Regions from separate parts of the Shewanella glacialimarina genome, predicted to be linked through region 1. Evidence: predicted binding sites of a transcription regulator. Region 1 holds the regulator's gene; each other region holds the start of a gene.
The links. The regulator NrdR, encoded in region 1, represses ribonucleotide reductase genes. The targets are predictions, from matches to a motif close to AAACACNANATNTNGTGTTT.
Positions count from the first base shown of each region.

Region 2: nrdD (anaerobic ribonucleoside-triphosphate reductase) is a predicted target of NrdR. The motif match lies at 2,724-2,743, and genes of this name have one in related genera.
Region 3: nrdA (class 1a ribonucleoside-diphosphate reductase subunit alpha) is a predicted target of NrdR. The motif match lies at 2,710-2,729, and genes of this name have one in related genera.

Region 1 is NZ_CP041216.1:3,233,408-3,238,512, forward strand. Features, by position in the region: gene ribBA (bifunctional 3,4-dihydroxy-2-butanone-4-phosphate synthase/GTP cyclohydrolase II) at 1-977, opposite strand, end outside; gene FJ709_RS14165 (riboflavin synthase) at 1,124-1,780, opposite strand; gene ribD (bifunctional diaminohydroxyphosphoribosylaminopyrimidine deaminase/5-amino-6-(5-phosphoribosylamino)uracil reductase RibD) at 1,838-2,974, opposite strand; gene nrdR (transcriptional regulator NrdR) at 3,003-3,452, opposite strand; gene glyA (serine hydroxymethyltransferase) at 3,580-4,833, opposite strand.
Region 2 is NZ_CP041216.1:1,707,453-1,712,557, forward strand. Features, by position in the region: gene FJ709_RS07355 (DUF3010 family protein) at 1-38, opposite strand, end outside; gene FJ709_RS07360 (DEAD/DEAH box helicase) at 103-1,458, opposite strand; gene rssA (patatin-like phospholipase RssA) at 1,607-2,572, shown strand; gene nrdD (anaerobic ribonucleoside-triphosphate reductase) at 2,799-4,916, shown strand; gene nrdG (anaerobic ribonucleoside-triphosphate reductase-activating protein) at 4,916-5,105, shown strand, end outside.
Region 3 is NZ_CP041216.1:2,266,543-2,271,647, forward strand. Features, by position in the region: gene gyrA (DNA gyrase subunit A) at 1-608, opposite strand, end outside; gene ubiG (bifunctional 2-polyprenyl-6-hydroxyphenol methylase/3-demethylubiquinol 3-O-methyltransferase UbiG) at 988-1,710, shown strand; gene FJ709_RS09885 (HAD family hydrolase) at 1,739-2,416, shown strand; gene nrdA (class 1a ribonucleoside-diphosphate reductase subunit alpha) at 2,941-5,105, shown strand, end outside.

The DNA of each region.
Region 1 (5,105 bases):
CGACGTGATGTACCTTGCCACGGAGCTGGAGCCATTGCTTGACCATTATCCTCAGCTTCAAATGACTTCACTTTAGCAAGCATGCTACTGGTGTGTTCTTGATTTCCAAGTAACACTAATACACCACCTTGCTCGGCGATTCGCGCCATCGCTTTTTCAAGCGGCCAGCTGCGTTTTTGATCGCGTTCTGAATGCAATAAATCATTGAAAGTATTTTGTAAATGGACACGTACGAGTGTGTTATCACCCACATTGCCTTTGATCAAAGCATAATGGAGTTGGTTATCGATAGTGTCTCTAAATGTCACCATGTCGAACTCGCCAAAACGAGTGGGTAATTTACATTTTGCTTCACGTACAACGGTGGTTTCTTTGTTATTACGATACTCAATTAAATCGGCAATTGTGCCAATTTTAATACCGTGCTTCTCACTAAATACTTCTAAATCAGGACAGCGAGCCATAGTGCCGTCTTCATTCAAAATTTCAACAATAACACCTGACGGCTCAAACCCGGCAAGACGCGCTAAGTCACAACCCGCTTCAGTATGACCTGCGCGGATCAATACGCCACCATCCTGTGCCATCAAAGGAAATATATGCCCTGGTTGAACTAAATCTGATGCTTTGGCGTTTTTGGCCACAGCAGCTTTTACAGTTACAGCTCTGTCGTGGGCAGATATCCCTGTGGTAACACCTTCAGCCGCCTCAATAGATACGGTAAAATTAGTTGAGAATTGAGCGTTATTGTTGGTCACCATTAAAGGCAAATTTAACTGCTGACAGCGTGCTTTTGTCATTGTTTGACAAATTAGGCCACGGCCGAAAGTGGCCATAAAATTGATGGCTTCAGGCGTGACACAATCGGCTGCCATGATAAGGTCGCCTTCATTTTCACGGTCTTCGTCATCCATTAAGATAACCATTTTACCGAGACGAATGTCTTCGATGATTTCTTCTATACTGTGTAAAGCCATGTAGGGACCTTTATTTGTTATTTAGGGTGATTATTTATGCTCAGCTCAATATATTCAAAGCAAAAACATGAGTCAAAATACTGTTCTATAAAGCGTAGAATAGGTTCTTATAAAGCTCAAAGCACTTTCTGATAAAATTCAACGGACTATTTCATATAGCCAGCATTGGCTAACATAGACAGAGTGACACCTGATTTAGGTTGCTGTTCATCCTGCGGCTGCATTAATCGTTCAAGATATCGGGCAATTAAGTCCACTTCAATATTTACGTTAGCGCCTGCTTTTAATTCGGTTAAGGTCGTTTCGCTTGCCGTGTGCGGCACAATAGTAAGTCTAAATTGATGACCTTTAACCTCATTTACGGTCAAGCTCACACCATCTATGGTAATTGAACCTTTGTGGGCAATATATTTAGCTAAATCAGCAGGAGCTGACAACCAAAACTCAATCGCTTGTCCGCGATACTGACGCCCATCAACTTTAGCGATACCGTCAACATGGCCGCTGACCATATGACCACCTAAACGTGTTGTTGCTGTCACTGCCTTTTCTAAGTTAACTTTCTGGCCAACCTGGTAATGTGCAAATCCTGTTAAAGTAACCGTTTCAGCAGAAACATCGGCAACATAACCATCAGCTAAACATTGCACTACGGTCAAACAGACGCCGTTTGTGGCAATGCTGTCGCCTAATTTTACATCGGATAAATCGAGTTTACCGCTAGCCACAGTTAACCGAATATCGTTACCTTTGCGCTCAATCTTGCGCAAGGTGCCTAGGGCTTCAATAATGCCTGTAAACATAGAGAGTCACTTTTCCTATTTCTGCCCAACAGAATTGAACATTAATGATGAGATATTTTAGCTTAAACCAAATACAAATCGTGTGTCTTGGCCGACATTTCGTTGATCTTTTAATACTATTTTGGGTATTTGATCCATTGATTGATAATCAGTTAAGGTCAGCATGTTGCGCCCTTCACTGCCCAACAGTTTTGGTGCTTGGTACAAAACAAGCTCATCGACCAGATTATGTTCAACAAAACTGCCTGAAAGTGTTGCCCCTGCTTCAATCATCACTGAGTTACAACTTTCACCCAAATATTTCAATAAGGTATCAAGACACACACGCCCTGCACTATTTGCTTTTACCTGCAGCAAACTAACATGGTTAGGAAAAAGTGCTTGTACAGCATTAGAGTAGCCACAGGTTGAAACTAATAGAATCGGTGTTTCAATACTGAATAGCATAAAATCTGCGGTTAATCGGGCTTGGGAATCTAACACGACTCTTAATGGCTGCTGTAGAGATGTGGGTGAAAGAGAACTTTTCAAGCTGCCAAGTTCTTCATAACGCACATTTAAGCTAGGATCATCTGCAATAATAGTTTCAACGCCCGTGATTAACGCGCAATGGCGGGCACGCATTCGTTGCACATCTTGTCTTGCTGCGGGACCGGTAATCCATTTAGAAACACCATTAGACAAGGCAGTTTTGCCATCTAAACTAGCGGCAACTTTCACCGTAACCCATGGCAAACCGGTTTTCATCCGCTTCATAAACCCTAGGTTTAACGTCAAAGCTTCAGCGGCTAATAAACCAACCTCAACTTGAATACCTGCATCTTGCAACATGGCAATACCGTTATCGGCTACTTGAGGGTTAGCGTCTTTCACTGCAATAACGACTCTAGCAACCTGGGCATTAATTAACCCTAAGGCGCAGGGCGGAGTACGTCCATAATGACTACAAGGCTCTAAAGTCACATAGGCTGTAGCGCCAACGGTAGAATATCCTTGTTTAGCGGCATCAGCCAATGCATTGACCTCTGCATGTCCTTGACCCGCAACTTGATGATAACCTTCACCAATAATAATTGAGTCTTGGACAAGTACGCAGCCAACAGATGGATTGGGGCGCGTAGTATAAAGACCTTTTCGCGCCAGCTGGATCGCACGACCCATCATTTGGGTATCAAATACACTAAAGCTAGTCATAAAAAGTTACTCAAGTCCTAGGGGAAGTTTATTTTTGCAATTTAGCAATCGCTTCGCCAAATTGTGACACATCTTCAAAAGCACGATAAACAGAGGCAAATCGAATATAAGCGACTTTATCTAGGCTCATTAATTGATCCATCATTAAATTACCTATCATCTCAGAATCAATTTCACGCTCACCTGTCGCGCGTAATGTGGACTTAATTTTAGTAATTGCTTGTTCGATTTCATCCATAGATACTGGACGTTTTTCAACCGCGCGCAACATACCACCACGAAGTTTTTCTTCATCAAAAGGTTGGCGGCTGCCATCACGTTTTATCACCCTAGGCATGACTAGCTCTGCACCTTCAAAGGTTGTAAAACGTTCATGGCATTCAGTGCATTCACGGCGACGGCGAACTTGGTGGCCATCTGCCACTAAACGTGAATCGATAACTTTAGTATCAGTCGCGCTACAAAAAGGACAATGCATTGAACCTCCGAAAATAAAATGGCCACTAAAATTAGTGGCCATTAAAGTTTATCCTATTTACTCATCAAGGTTAAGCTAACCTTTAGGGATAGCATTAGTGATGAAAGGATATTCCGTGCAGCAGGAATTATCCGTAAACAGGGAACTTAGCGCATAAGGCCAACACTTGACCTTTTACGCTATCAATCACAGTTTGGTTTTGTGCGTCATCTAAAATGTCACAAATCCAACCCGTTAATTGCTTCGCTTCAGCTTCTTTAAAGCCACGGCGAGTAATAGCTGGGGTACCAATACGAACACCTGAAGTTACAAATGGTGAACGTGGATCATCAGGTACTGAGTTTTTATTAACCGTGATATTGGCACTACCTAACGCTGCATCAGCTTCTTTACCGGTTAAGTCGCGACCGATTAAATCAACAAGCATTAAGTGGTTTTCAGTACCGCCAGAAACAATTTTGTATCCGCGCGCTAAAAATACTTCAACCATTGCTTTAGCATTTTTAACAACTTGTTGTTGGTAAACTTTAAACTCAGGCTCTAGTGCTTCTTTAAACGCAACCGCTTTACCAGCAATAACATGCATTAATGGGCCGCCTTGGCCACCAGGAAACACTGCAGAGTTTAATTTTTTGTATAAGTCTTCATCATTAGCTGCAGAAATAATGATACCGCCACGTGGGCCAGCTAATGTTTTATGCGTTGTAGAAGTAACAACATGTGCATGAGGTACTGGAGTTGGATAAACACCTGCAGCAATAAGGCCCGCAACGTGCGCCATATCCACAAAAAAGTATGCGCCAATTTTATCCGCTATTTCACGCATTCTGGCCCAGTCAACAATACCAGAATAAGCAGAGAAACCACCAATCATCATCTTAGGTTTATGTTCTACCGCTAAACGTTCCATTTCGTCATAATCAATTTTGCCCGACTCATCGATACCATAAGGAATGATGTTATATAATTTACCAGAAAAGTTAACTGGTGAACCGTGGGTTAAATGACCGCCGTGAGCTAAATTCATACCAAGTACAGTGTCGCCTGGCTTTAACAATGCCATAAATACTGCACTGTTTGCTTGTGAACCTGAATGCGGTTGTACGTTGGCGTAAGTTGCGCCAAATAACTCTTTAGCACGTTCAATGGCTAAGGTTTCAACAACATCAACATACTCACAACCACCGTAGTAACGCTTACCTGGATAGCCTTCAGCATACTTATTGGTTAACTGTGAACCTTGAGCTTCCATAACACGTGGACTGGTATAGTTTTCAGATGCTATTAACTCGATGTGCTCTTCTTGGCGACAAGTTTCATCTTCAATGGCTTTAAATAGTTCTGGATCGTAATCCGCTATATTCATCGCTTTCTTAAGCATGGTAACTCCAACGGTAGGTTTTATATTAGTAGGGTTGCGCGGTATTCTACTCTGCAAATGCAAACAATCCCAGCCTTTACAGCATGAATTTAGTTACTAAATAACAATAGAAAATCTCATGCAAAATTAAAAATAACCTTAATTTACAATCGGTAACTATTTTTACCTTGGTATTTTAAACATTTTTTTTAAGCTACATAATGCGTAAAACAGTCATCAAAAACACTGTTCTATTTTTACGACTTTAAATGCTTATATTTGGCAGTTAAATA
Region 2 (5,105 bases), 1.5 Mb from region 1:
GCCTCGCCACCTTTTAACTCTACACCACAAACTTTCATGTTTATCCTTTCCGCATTTCAATGAGTGACCGCATGATACTTTAACCGGCGTGTCACTTAATAATTAGTCTTCACTGTCACTGATTTTTTGTTCAATAATCACAATGGGTTTCGCTTTACGGCGCATTGGCGCATCGCCAACGTCTATGCCGGTAATAAATGTTTTGTCGCGCTTAGGCACAGCTTTAGCTTTTTGCTTAGCTTTAGCCTTAGCTGCGACTTTGGTTTCAGGTTTGTCTTTGGCGGCTTTAGTTCCCGCTTGCTGACTTAAGCCTGAAAACTTTGCTGGTAAACCGTCAACCGAGGTAAATTCAAAGTTTTTGCGTAAAAATGACTGCACTTGTAAAAAGCTTTGCCAGTCTTTTGGCCCCACTAATGAAACTGCAATACCTTTAGCGCCAGCACGACCAGTACGGCCAATACGATGGACATATTCTTCAGCAAATTTTGGCATATCAAAGTTAACAACTAATGACACGTTAACTAAATCTAGCCCTCTAGAGGCCACATCAGTAGTGATAAGAATTTGCTGCTGGCCACGACTAAATTGATCCATAATTTGGTTACGGGCATTTTGTTTTAGCTCACCGCTTAATGCTGCGGTAGAAAAACCCTGTTCAGCTAACAGCGTGGCTAAACGGTCTGTGTCTGAGCGAGTTGCGGTAAATACAATGGTTTGCTTGTGTTCTGGCTGCTTCAATAAGTGGCTTAACAGTGCTTGTTTGTGATCTAAATGATCTGCAAACAGCATTTTTTGTTCAATATCTTTGTGTTCAGCATAACTGGTGCCAATGGCCACATGGCTTGGATTCTTCAATAATGTGGCGGCAATATCGTTAATGCTTTGATGATCTAAGGTGGCAGAAAACATCAAGGTTTGACGACGTTTATGATCAGCTGCTTCATTAATGGCTTTCAGTTGTGGTGCAAAACCTAGGTCCAACATGCGGTCAGCTTCATCAAGAACAAGTAATTCAAGGCCATTTAAAAATAAGTGACGTTGCTCAAGATGATCAACAATTCGACCCGGAGTTGCCACAATAAAGTGTGGGTCACGGGACAAGCCTTTGGCTTGGTCGTTAAAGTTTTCACCGCCCAAAATACTGATAGCTTTGTATTGGGTATTGGCAACCAGTAATCTGAGTTGACCATATACTTGCTGAGCAAGCTCTCGAGTCGGCAATAAAATCAGCACGCGAGGATCTTTTTTCGACAGCGCTCTGCTGGAAATAATCCGCTGCATCGCAGGCAGTAAAAACGCTAAGGTTTTCCCTGAGCCAGTTTTCGATGATGCCATCAAATCTTTACCCGCTAGGGCAATAGGTAAGGCTTGTTCTTGGATCTCGGTTGGGTCAGTAATACCCATATGCTTCAAACTATCTAACAAGCGTTTATCAAGCGAAAAATCAGAAAACTGCAAAGGTGGATCCCCTAAAAAATAATAGCCCAATATTATAGCTGGATAAGCTTGCTATAGCCAATAATGACTTGCTTGTTTATGCTAATAAAGCACTTGGCTAATAAAGCCTGATTATTAACGTTTAAAAGTGACCCTATGGAGTATATAAATGGCACCAGTTCAAGCCTCACCACAGAAAAAACCGATTATCGGATTGGCATTGGGCAGCGGTGCAGCTAAAGGTTGGGCGCATATTGGTGTGCTTGAAGGCTTAGCTGAATTAGGCATTTATCCGGATAAAATTGCTGGCTGCTCTGCTGGCGCACTGGTTGGAGCGGCATATGCCAATGACAGTCTAGCAGAACTTAAAAGTTGGGTGTGCGGCTTTTCAAGTTGGGATGTTATTGGATTAATGGACATTAGTTGGCGTAAAGGTGGGCTGATTAGCGGTGAAAAAGTATTTGACGTTATGTCTACTCATATTGGCGCTGTTGATATTGAAAACTTGAAACGTCCCTTTGCAGCAGTTGCAACGGATTTGTATTCTGGCCAGGAAATTTGGTTTAAAGAAGGCTTACTGCGCAATGCCGTCAGAGCATCTTGTTCGATGCCAGGCTTTTTGCCGCCAGTACAACAAAATGGCCGTTGGTTAGTTGATGGTGCTGTGGTTAACCCTGTGCCAGTCTCATTATGCCGCTCACTTGGTGTCGATATTGTCATCGCTGTTGATTTGAACGGTTATTTACGCAAGCAAATGCAAGTTTTACCTCAGCAAGTCAGTAGCTCTGAGCCTGTGTCAGATAAACAGCTTGATTCAGATGAAGAGCAGCCTGACTTAGGCTTTATGGATTTATTGGGTAAGGGCAAAGACTATATCACTAGTTTGAGTGACAAACTGTCGCTTGGCACTAAGTCACACCCTGGAATGCTAGCGGTAATGTCACAGTCAATGGATATTTTAGAGCAGCGTCACAAGCGCTCTCGGTTAATGGGCGACCCACCGGATATTTGCATTATCCCCAATGTTTCCGATATTGGTACCATGGAGTTTCATCGTGCAGATGAAGCGATTGCAGCAGGCAAAAAAGCAGTTGAAGATATCGCGCATTTAATTCAAGCATCGCTTAAAAACTAATCTGAAAATGTTGCCCCTAAGCTAGCTTGATTCCTTTGAACAAGCGCTAATAAGTGGATTGTTGGAGTTCACAACATAAATTTTATTTGCTTCCCCTTAGCGTGAAAAATGATGATCTAGATCAACACGGTCAGTGACAATTTAACGCTTAATACACTACATATAGTGTTTTGTATTTTTCGTATACCGATATATAGATTTGGTAGCGTTAAGGGAGAGGCTGGTTATGTTGGTTGTTATTAAGCGCGATGGATGTCGCACTGCATTTGATTCAAGTCGAATAAAAGATGCCGTTATTGCCGCAATGGAGTCTGCCGGACAATCAGATCATGACTATGCCTGTGCTTTGGCATTGTCTGTTAAACAAGATTTTCAGCAACAAGCAGAAGTGGATATTCATCAACTACAAGATGTAGTTGAAAACAGGTTAATGTCAGGTCCTTTTAAGTCGGTTGCTCGTCATTACATTGAATACCGACATGATCGCGATGTGAGCCGCGAGAGCAAAAGTAAGTTAAATCGTCAAATTCGCGGTTTAGTAGAACAAAGCGATAGTAGCCTATTAAATGAAAATGCCAATAAAGACGCGAAGGTTATACCCACGCAACGCGATTTATTAGCGGGTATTGTGGCAAAACATTATGCTAAAACTCATTTGCTACCCAAAGACGTGGTGGCCGCTCACGAGCGGGGAGAACTGCATTATCACGATTTAGATTACGCGCCTTTTTTTCCGATGTTTAATTGTATGTTGATTGATTTGGCTGGCATGTTAACCCACGGATTTAAAATGGGTAACGCGGAAATTGAAACCCCAAAATCTATTTCGACTGCAACTGCAGTAACGGCACAAATTATTGCCCAGGTGGCGAGTCATATTTATGGTGGCACCACGATTAATCGTATTGATGAAGTGTTGGCAATCTTTGTTCAAAAAAGCTATCAAAAGCATCTTGCGACGGGGATTAAGTGGCAAATTGCCGACGCTGAAGCCTTTGCAAAAGCGCAAACAGAAAAAGAATGCCACGATGCATTTCAATCACTTGAATATGAAGTGAATACCTTGCATACCGCCAATGGGCAAACGCCCTTTGTCACCTTTGGCTTTGGTTTGGGTGTTAGCTGGGAGTCCCGTTTAATTCAAAAGTCAATATTAACTGTGCGCAAGTCGGGATTAGGTAAAAACCGTAAAACTGCGGTGTTCCCAAAACTGGTTTTTGCAATTAAAGATGGCGTTAACCATAAGGCAGCAGATATAAACTATGATATCAAACGCCAAGCGTTGGAGTGTGCTAGCCTGCGGATGTATCCCGACATTTTGAATTACGAACAAGTCGTTAAAGTCACCGGTTCTTTTAAAACACCTATGGGGTGTCGATCATTCTTGGGCACATTCGAGCAAGATGGTCAGTTGATGCATGAAGGCCGCAACAATCTCGGGGTGGTGAGCTTAAACCTGCCACGTATCGCCATAGAAGCCCAAGGCGATGAAGCCAAGTTCTATGCTTTATTAGATAAACGCCTCGTGGTAGCAAAAAAAGCTTTAGACACTCGTATAGCAAGATTAGTGGGAGTTAAAGCCCGCGTTGCGCCAATACTTTATATGGAAGGGGCGTGCGGTGTACGCCTTAAAGCAGATGATGACATTAGTGAAATATTTAAACATGGTCGCGCATCAATTTCATTAGGTTACATCGGCTTACATGAATCCATTAATGCTTTATATGGTAATGCGCAACATGTATTTGATGATAGGGTTTTACGTCAAAAAGCGCTTGAAATAGTGGCTTATCTTAAGAAAAACACAGAGCAATGGAAACAAGAATCTGGCTATGGCTTTAGTTTATATAGCACCCCAAGTGAAAATCTGTGCTGTCGTTTTTGCAGTTTAGACGCAAAAGAGTTCGGAGTATTACCTGGGGTAACAGACAAAGGTTATTACACCAATAGTTTTCATTTAGATGTTGAAAAGCAAGTGAACCCATACGATAAAATAGACTTTGAACAGCCGTATCCTGAGATAAGTAATGGCGGTTTTATTTGTTACGGTGAATATCCGAACATGCAAAATAACATTGAAGCTTTAGAAGACGTATGGGACTACAGCTACAGCAGAGTACCTTATTACGGCACTAATACTCCCATTGATGAGTGCTATGACTGCGGATTTATCGGTGAGTTTAATTGCACTAGTAAAGGCTTTGTATGCCCTAAATGTGGTAACCACGAGCCCAGTCGAGTGTCGGTTACCCGCCGAGTATGCGGTTATTTAGGCAGCCCAGATGCTAGACCGTTTAATCATGGCAAACAGCAGGAAGTAAAACGACGGGTGAAACACATTTAATGTTTTATAGCGCATATTACAGTGTTGATGTGATTAACGGCGAGGGCACTCGCTGTACCTTGTTTGTCAGTGGCTGTGAGCATGCCTGTAAAGGCTGCTATAACCAACTAACCTGGCGAACAGATGCCGGACATGTATTTACCCAAGCCCTAGAAAACGTCATTATTGCTGATTTGAATGACACCCGCA
Region 3 (5,105 bases), 970 kb from region 1:
AAGCTAGGCTCTTCAATTAAGGCTAAACACCCTTTAACAACTTCGTTTAAGTTATGCGGAGGAATATTGGTTGCCATACCCACAGCAATACCTGATGAACCGTTAATAAGTAGGTTCGGTACTCTAGTTGGTAATACTGCTGGAATAAATTCTGTGCCGTCGTAGTTAGGTACAAAATCGACCGTTTCTTTCTCTAAATCAGCCAATAAAGAATGGGCTAATTTCTGCATACGAATTTCGGTATAACGCATCGCAGCCGCTGAATCACCGTCAACCGAACCAAAATTACCTTGGCCGTCTACTAAGGTGTAGCGTAATGAGAATGGCTGTGCCATACGAACAATAGTGTCATAAACAGCGGTGTCACCATGTGGGTGATATTTACCGATTACGTCACCGACAACACGAGCGGATTTTTTATAAGGTTTGTTCCAGTCGTTTTTAAGTTCGCTCATTGCAAACAAGACACGGCGATGTACAGGCTTTAGGCCGTCACGCACGTCAGGCAATGCACGACCAACAATTACGCTCATAGCGTAATCTAGATACGAATTTTTGAGTTCGTCTTCAATATTAATTGGCGAAATAGATGAAGCCAGATCAGTCATAAACTGCGCGTTCCCCTGAAATTGAGCTGACGATTTTTAATCTATAATATCGTCAAGCTTTAAAACGTGATTTGGCATTCTAACACAGATATTTAATGTCGCCAGAGCAAACCTAAACCAAATTGACTTTAGTGTTAATAAAAAGGCTAACTTACTCATTTACCAGTAACTTAGTACTCTAGCAAGTCCGGATTTAATGGTTTAAGAATGTTTATTTTGAGTAACAAATAAACAATGTAACCGATAGGTTGTTTAAATAACCACCTGAACATAGCAAAAGTTGACTGGGATCATCAGCATTGGCGTATTTTAGCCCTATTAAAAACTGCATCAATGGATATAATGTCATCCATAATGCATAACGATATCTAGGTAAATCATGTCTACTGAAACTGCTGCGAATAAAAATGTCGACCCCGATGAGATTGCTAAATTTGAAGCAATGGCACAAACCTGGTGGGATCCAAATGGCTCCTTTAAACCGTTACATCTGCTTAATCCATTACGTTTAAATTATATCGATCAAACAGCACAGGGCATTTTTGGTAAAAAAGTGCTCGATATTGGTTGTGGCGGCGGAATTTTATCTGAAAGTATGGCTAAAATCGGCGCCCATGTAGATGGCTTAGATATGGGTAATGAACCTCTTGAAGTGGCTCGTTTACATGCATTAGAAACTGGTGTAACACTCAATTACATCAAATGCACCGCTGAAGAGCACAGAGATACACATCAAGCTTATTATGATGTGGTGACCTGTATGGAAATGTTAGAACATGTCCCTGACCCGCTATCTGTCATCCAAGCATGCTGTGACATGGTGAAACCAGATGGCTATGTGTTTTTCTCAACCATTAATCGTAATTGGATGTCTTATTTAACTGCGATTGTCGGTGCAGAGTACCTACTTAAGATGCTGCCAGTAGGCACCCATGATCACAGTAAGTTTATTCGACCTTCTGAATTAATTAATCTTGTCGATAAAACAGACTTATTGTGCAAAGACGCATTGGGCATAGCCTATAACCCACTATCTGGTGTGTTTAAATACACGAACAGTGTTGATGTTAATTACATGATTGCTACACAAAAAGTCGATTAGCATTGTTTGCTACCGCTTAGGAGTCTGCGTGTTAAAGCCCTTGATTAAAGGTGTATTATTCGATTTAGACGGCACACTTGCCGATACTGCGCCAGATTTGGTCTATGCACTGAACCTTGGCATGGCTGATGGGGGTTATGCTGCATGCAGTCTTGAAAAAGTGAAGCATGCTGCCACTCATGGTAGTTTGGCGCTGGTTAAGGCTGCACTGCCTGATATTAGCGATGATGAGCAAAAACAGATCCAACAAGCATTATTGCATCACTACCAGCTCATCAATGGTGACAAAAGCATTCTATTTGATAACCTTGCAGAGTTATTGAATCATTTTGATGATAACGGTACTCCCTATGGTATTGTGACAAACAAGCATGCTCGCTTTGCCCGTCCTTTGGTTCACAAACTCGGCTTGATATCGCGAATTAAAACTCTTATCAGTGGTGATAGTACTTTGCACCCTAAACCTCATCGCGCACCTATGCTACTTGCCGCGCAGCAGATGAACATCAGTCCTGAATCGATTATTTATATAGGAGATGCTGAACGTGACCTTATCGCGGCTCAAAATGCCAATATGATTGGCGGTATAGCGCATTGGGGTTATTTATCGCTCCAAGACAAACCTGACACTTGGCCTGGACAACTTCATTTTAAAACCACACAGTGTTTACATGACTATTTTGTATTGGACCGTCAACTTACTTAATATTATCGATATAAACGGTGTTGCTAAACGTCTATTAAGCCAACTCAAACAATCAATCAAAGATCAATCTAAAAATCAGCTAATAGAATCGATCGCTGATATTTTTAGCGATCAAATTCTTTTAAAATTACGGACAATTATTCTACAGCCCACAGAAAAGCTATATAAATTTGGGGTGTAGGGTTAGCTTTTACTAACTGTTGCGATTATCCTCAACTTATCCACAAGATGTTCTAGAAATTGTGGCTTGCAAAAACCCTCCAACCTCACTATCTTGTATGTTAGATTTTAAAAAACACCATATCTTGTGTGTCAAATACAATCACAGACACTAATGAGTTGTTTAAAATAACTCATTTAATTAAGCTGAACGGGTGACTTAGCGTGCTAAAATGTCTCAATCCGTCGTATTTAATGCTTCAGCATGATTGTTTTTACATGAAAACGTAAACGTGGTTAGACACGATCGCTTTTGGTATTAAGCGCTCAATCACAATAACAGATATAATCAAGGCCTCTCTGCAATGAATAGCAATATGACTGTCACTAAACGCTGTGGCGAACGTGAAAATATCGATTTAGACAAAATCCATCGCGTTATTACTTGGGCAACCAAGGGATTAAAAAACGTATCTGTATCTGAAGTTGAACTCAGATCGCATCTGCAATTTTTTGATGGTATTCCAACAGAAGCGATTCATGAAACGATCATCAAAGCTGCGGCAGATCTTATTTCCCCTGAATCACCCGATTATCAGTTTGTGGCAGCACGCTTAGCGGTATTCCATTTACGTAAAAAAGCATTTGGTCAGTTCGAACCGCCTAAATTATATGACCATGTCACCAGACTGGTTGAAATGGGCAAATATGATATGCATATTTTGGCTGATTACAGCCGCGAAGAGTTAGACATCTTAGATACTTATGTTGACCATTGGCGCGACATGAACTTCTCTTATGCCGCGGTTAAGCAACTAGAGGGTAAGTATCTAGTTCAAAATCGTGTCACCCACGAAGTATATGAAAGTGCTCAGTTCCTTTATATATTAGTTGCTGCGTGTTTGTTTTCAAAGTACCCCAAAGACACTCGTTTACAGTTTGTCAAAGACTTCTATGATGCCACATCAAACTTCAAGATTTCTTTACCGACACCGATTATGGCAGGGGTGCGCACACCGACACGCCAATTCAGCTCATGTGTATTGATTGAGTGTGACGATAGCTTAGATTCTATTAATGCAACCGCCTCATCAATTGTGAAATATGTCAGTCAACGTGCTGGTATTGGTATTAATGCTGGTCGTATTCGCGCCTTAGGCAGTCCTATTCGTGGCGGTGAAGCTTTCCATACTGGTTGTTTACCTTTTTACAAGTATTTTCAAACCGCGGTTAAGTCGTGCTCACAAGGCGGCGTTCGTGGCGGAGCGGCAACACTGTTTTACCCAATATGGCATTTAGAAGTTGAATCTTTACTGGTTCTGAAAAATAACCGCGGTGTTGATGATAACCGTGTTCGCCATCTAGATTATGGTGTTCAGTTAAACAAGTTAATGTATCAACGCTTGATTAAAGGCGAATACATCAGCCTGTTTAGCCCATCTGATGTTCCGGGTTTATATGATGCATTTTTTGAGGATCAAGTTGAGTTTGAACGTTTATATGTTCAGTATGAGCAAGATCCTGCTGTGCGTAAAAAGCAAATCAAAGCGGTTGAGCTATTCTCGTTAATGATGCAAGAACGCGCTTCTACAGGCCGTATCTATATTCAAAACGTGGATCATTGTAATACCCACAGTCCATTTGACTCAAAAGTCGCGCCAATCAAGCAGTCTAATTTGTGTTTAGAAATCGCCCTGCCGACTAAGCCATTAAAGAACATTGATGATCCTAATGGTGAAATTGCACTTTGTACCTTATCTGCACTGAATTTAGGCACAATCAAGAATCTAGAAGAATTAGAACCGCTAGCTGAGCTTGCAGTTCGTGCGTTAGATAACTTACTGGATTATCAAGATTACCCGATCATTTCGGCGCAGTTAGGCTCAATGAATCGTCGTACTTTGGGTATAGGTGTCATCAATTACGCCAATTACCTTGCTAAAAATGGTAAACGTTATTCCGATGGTTCAGCCAATAATTTAACCCATCGAACATTTGAAGCGATTCAATTTTATCTATTAAAAGCCTCAATGAAGCTTGCCCAAGAGAAAGGCGCCTGTCCGTTATTTAACGAGACAACCTATTCGAAAGGCATTCTACCCATTGATACTTACAAGCGTGACTTAGATAAAATTTGTGATGAGCCACTGCATTTAGACTGGGAAGGTTTACGTACCGATATTTTGCAATATGGGTTACGTAACTCAACGTTATCGGCATTGATGCCGTCTGAAACCTCGTCGCAAATATCTAACGCCACTAATGGTATTGAGCCGCCACGTGGTCTTATTAGTGTCAAGGCCAGTAAAGACGGTCAATTGAAACAAGTTGTACCCGATTTTGACACATTGAAAGATCAATACGAGTTATTATGGAACATGCCAAATAACGACGGGTATTTACAACTTGTCGGCATTATGCAGAAGTTTGTTGATCAGGCGATATCTGCCAACACTAATTACGATCCAATGAAGTTCCAAAGTCGTAAAGTACCTATGCAAACGCTATTAAAAGATTTGCTAACGGCTTA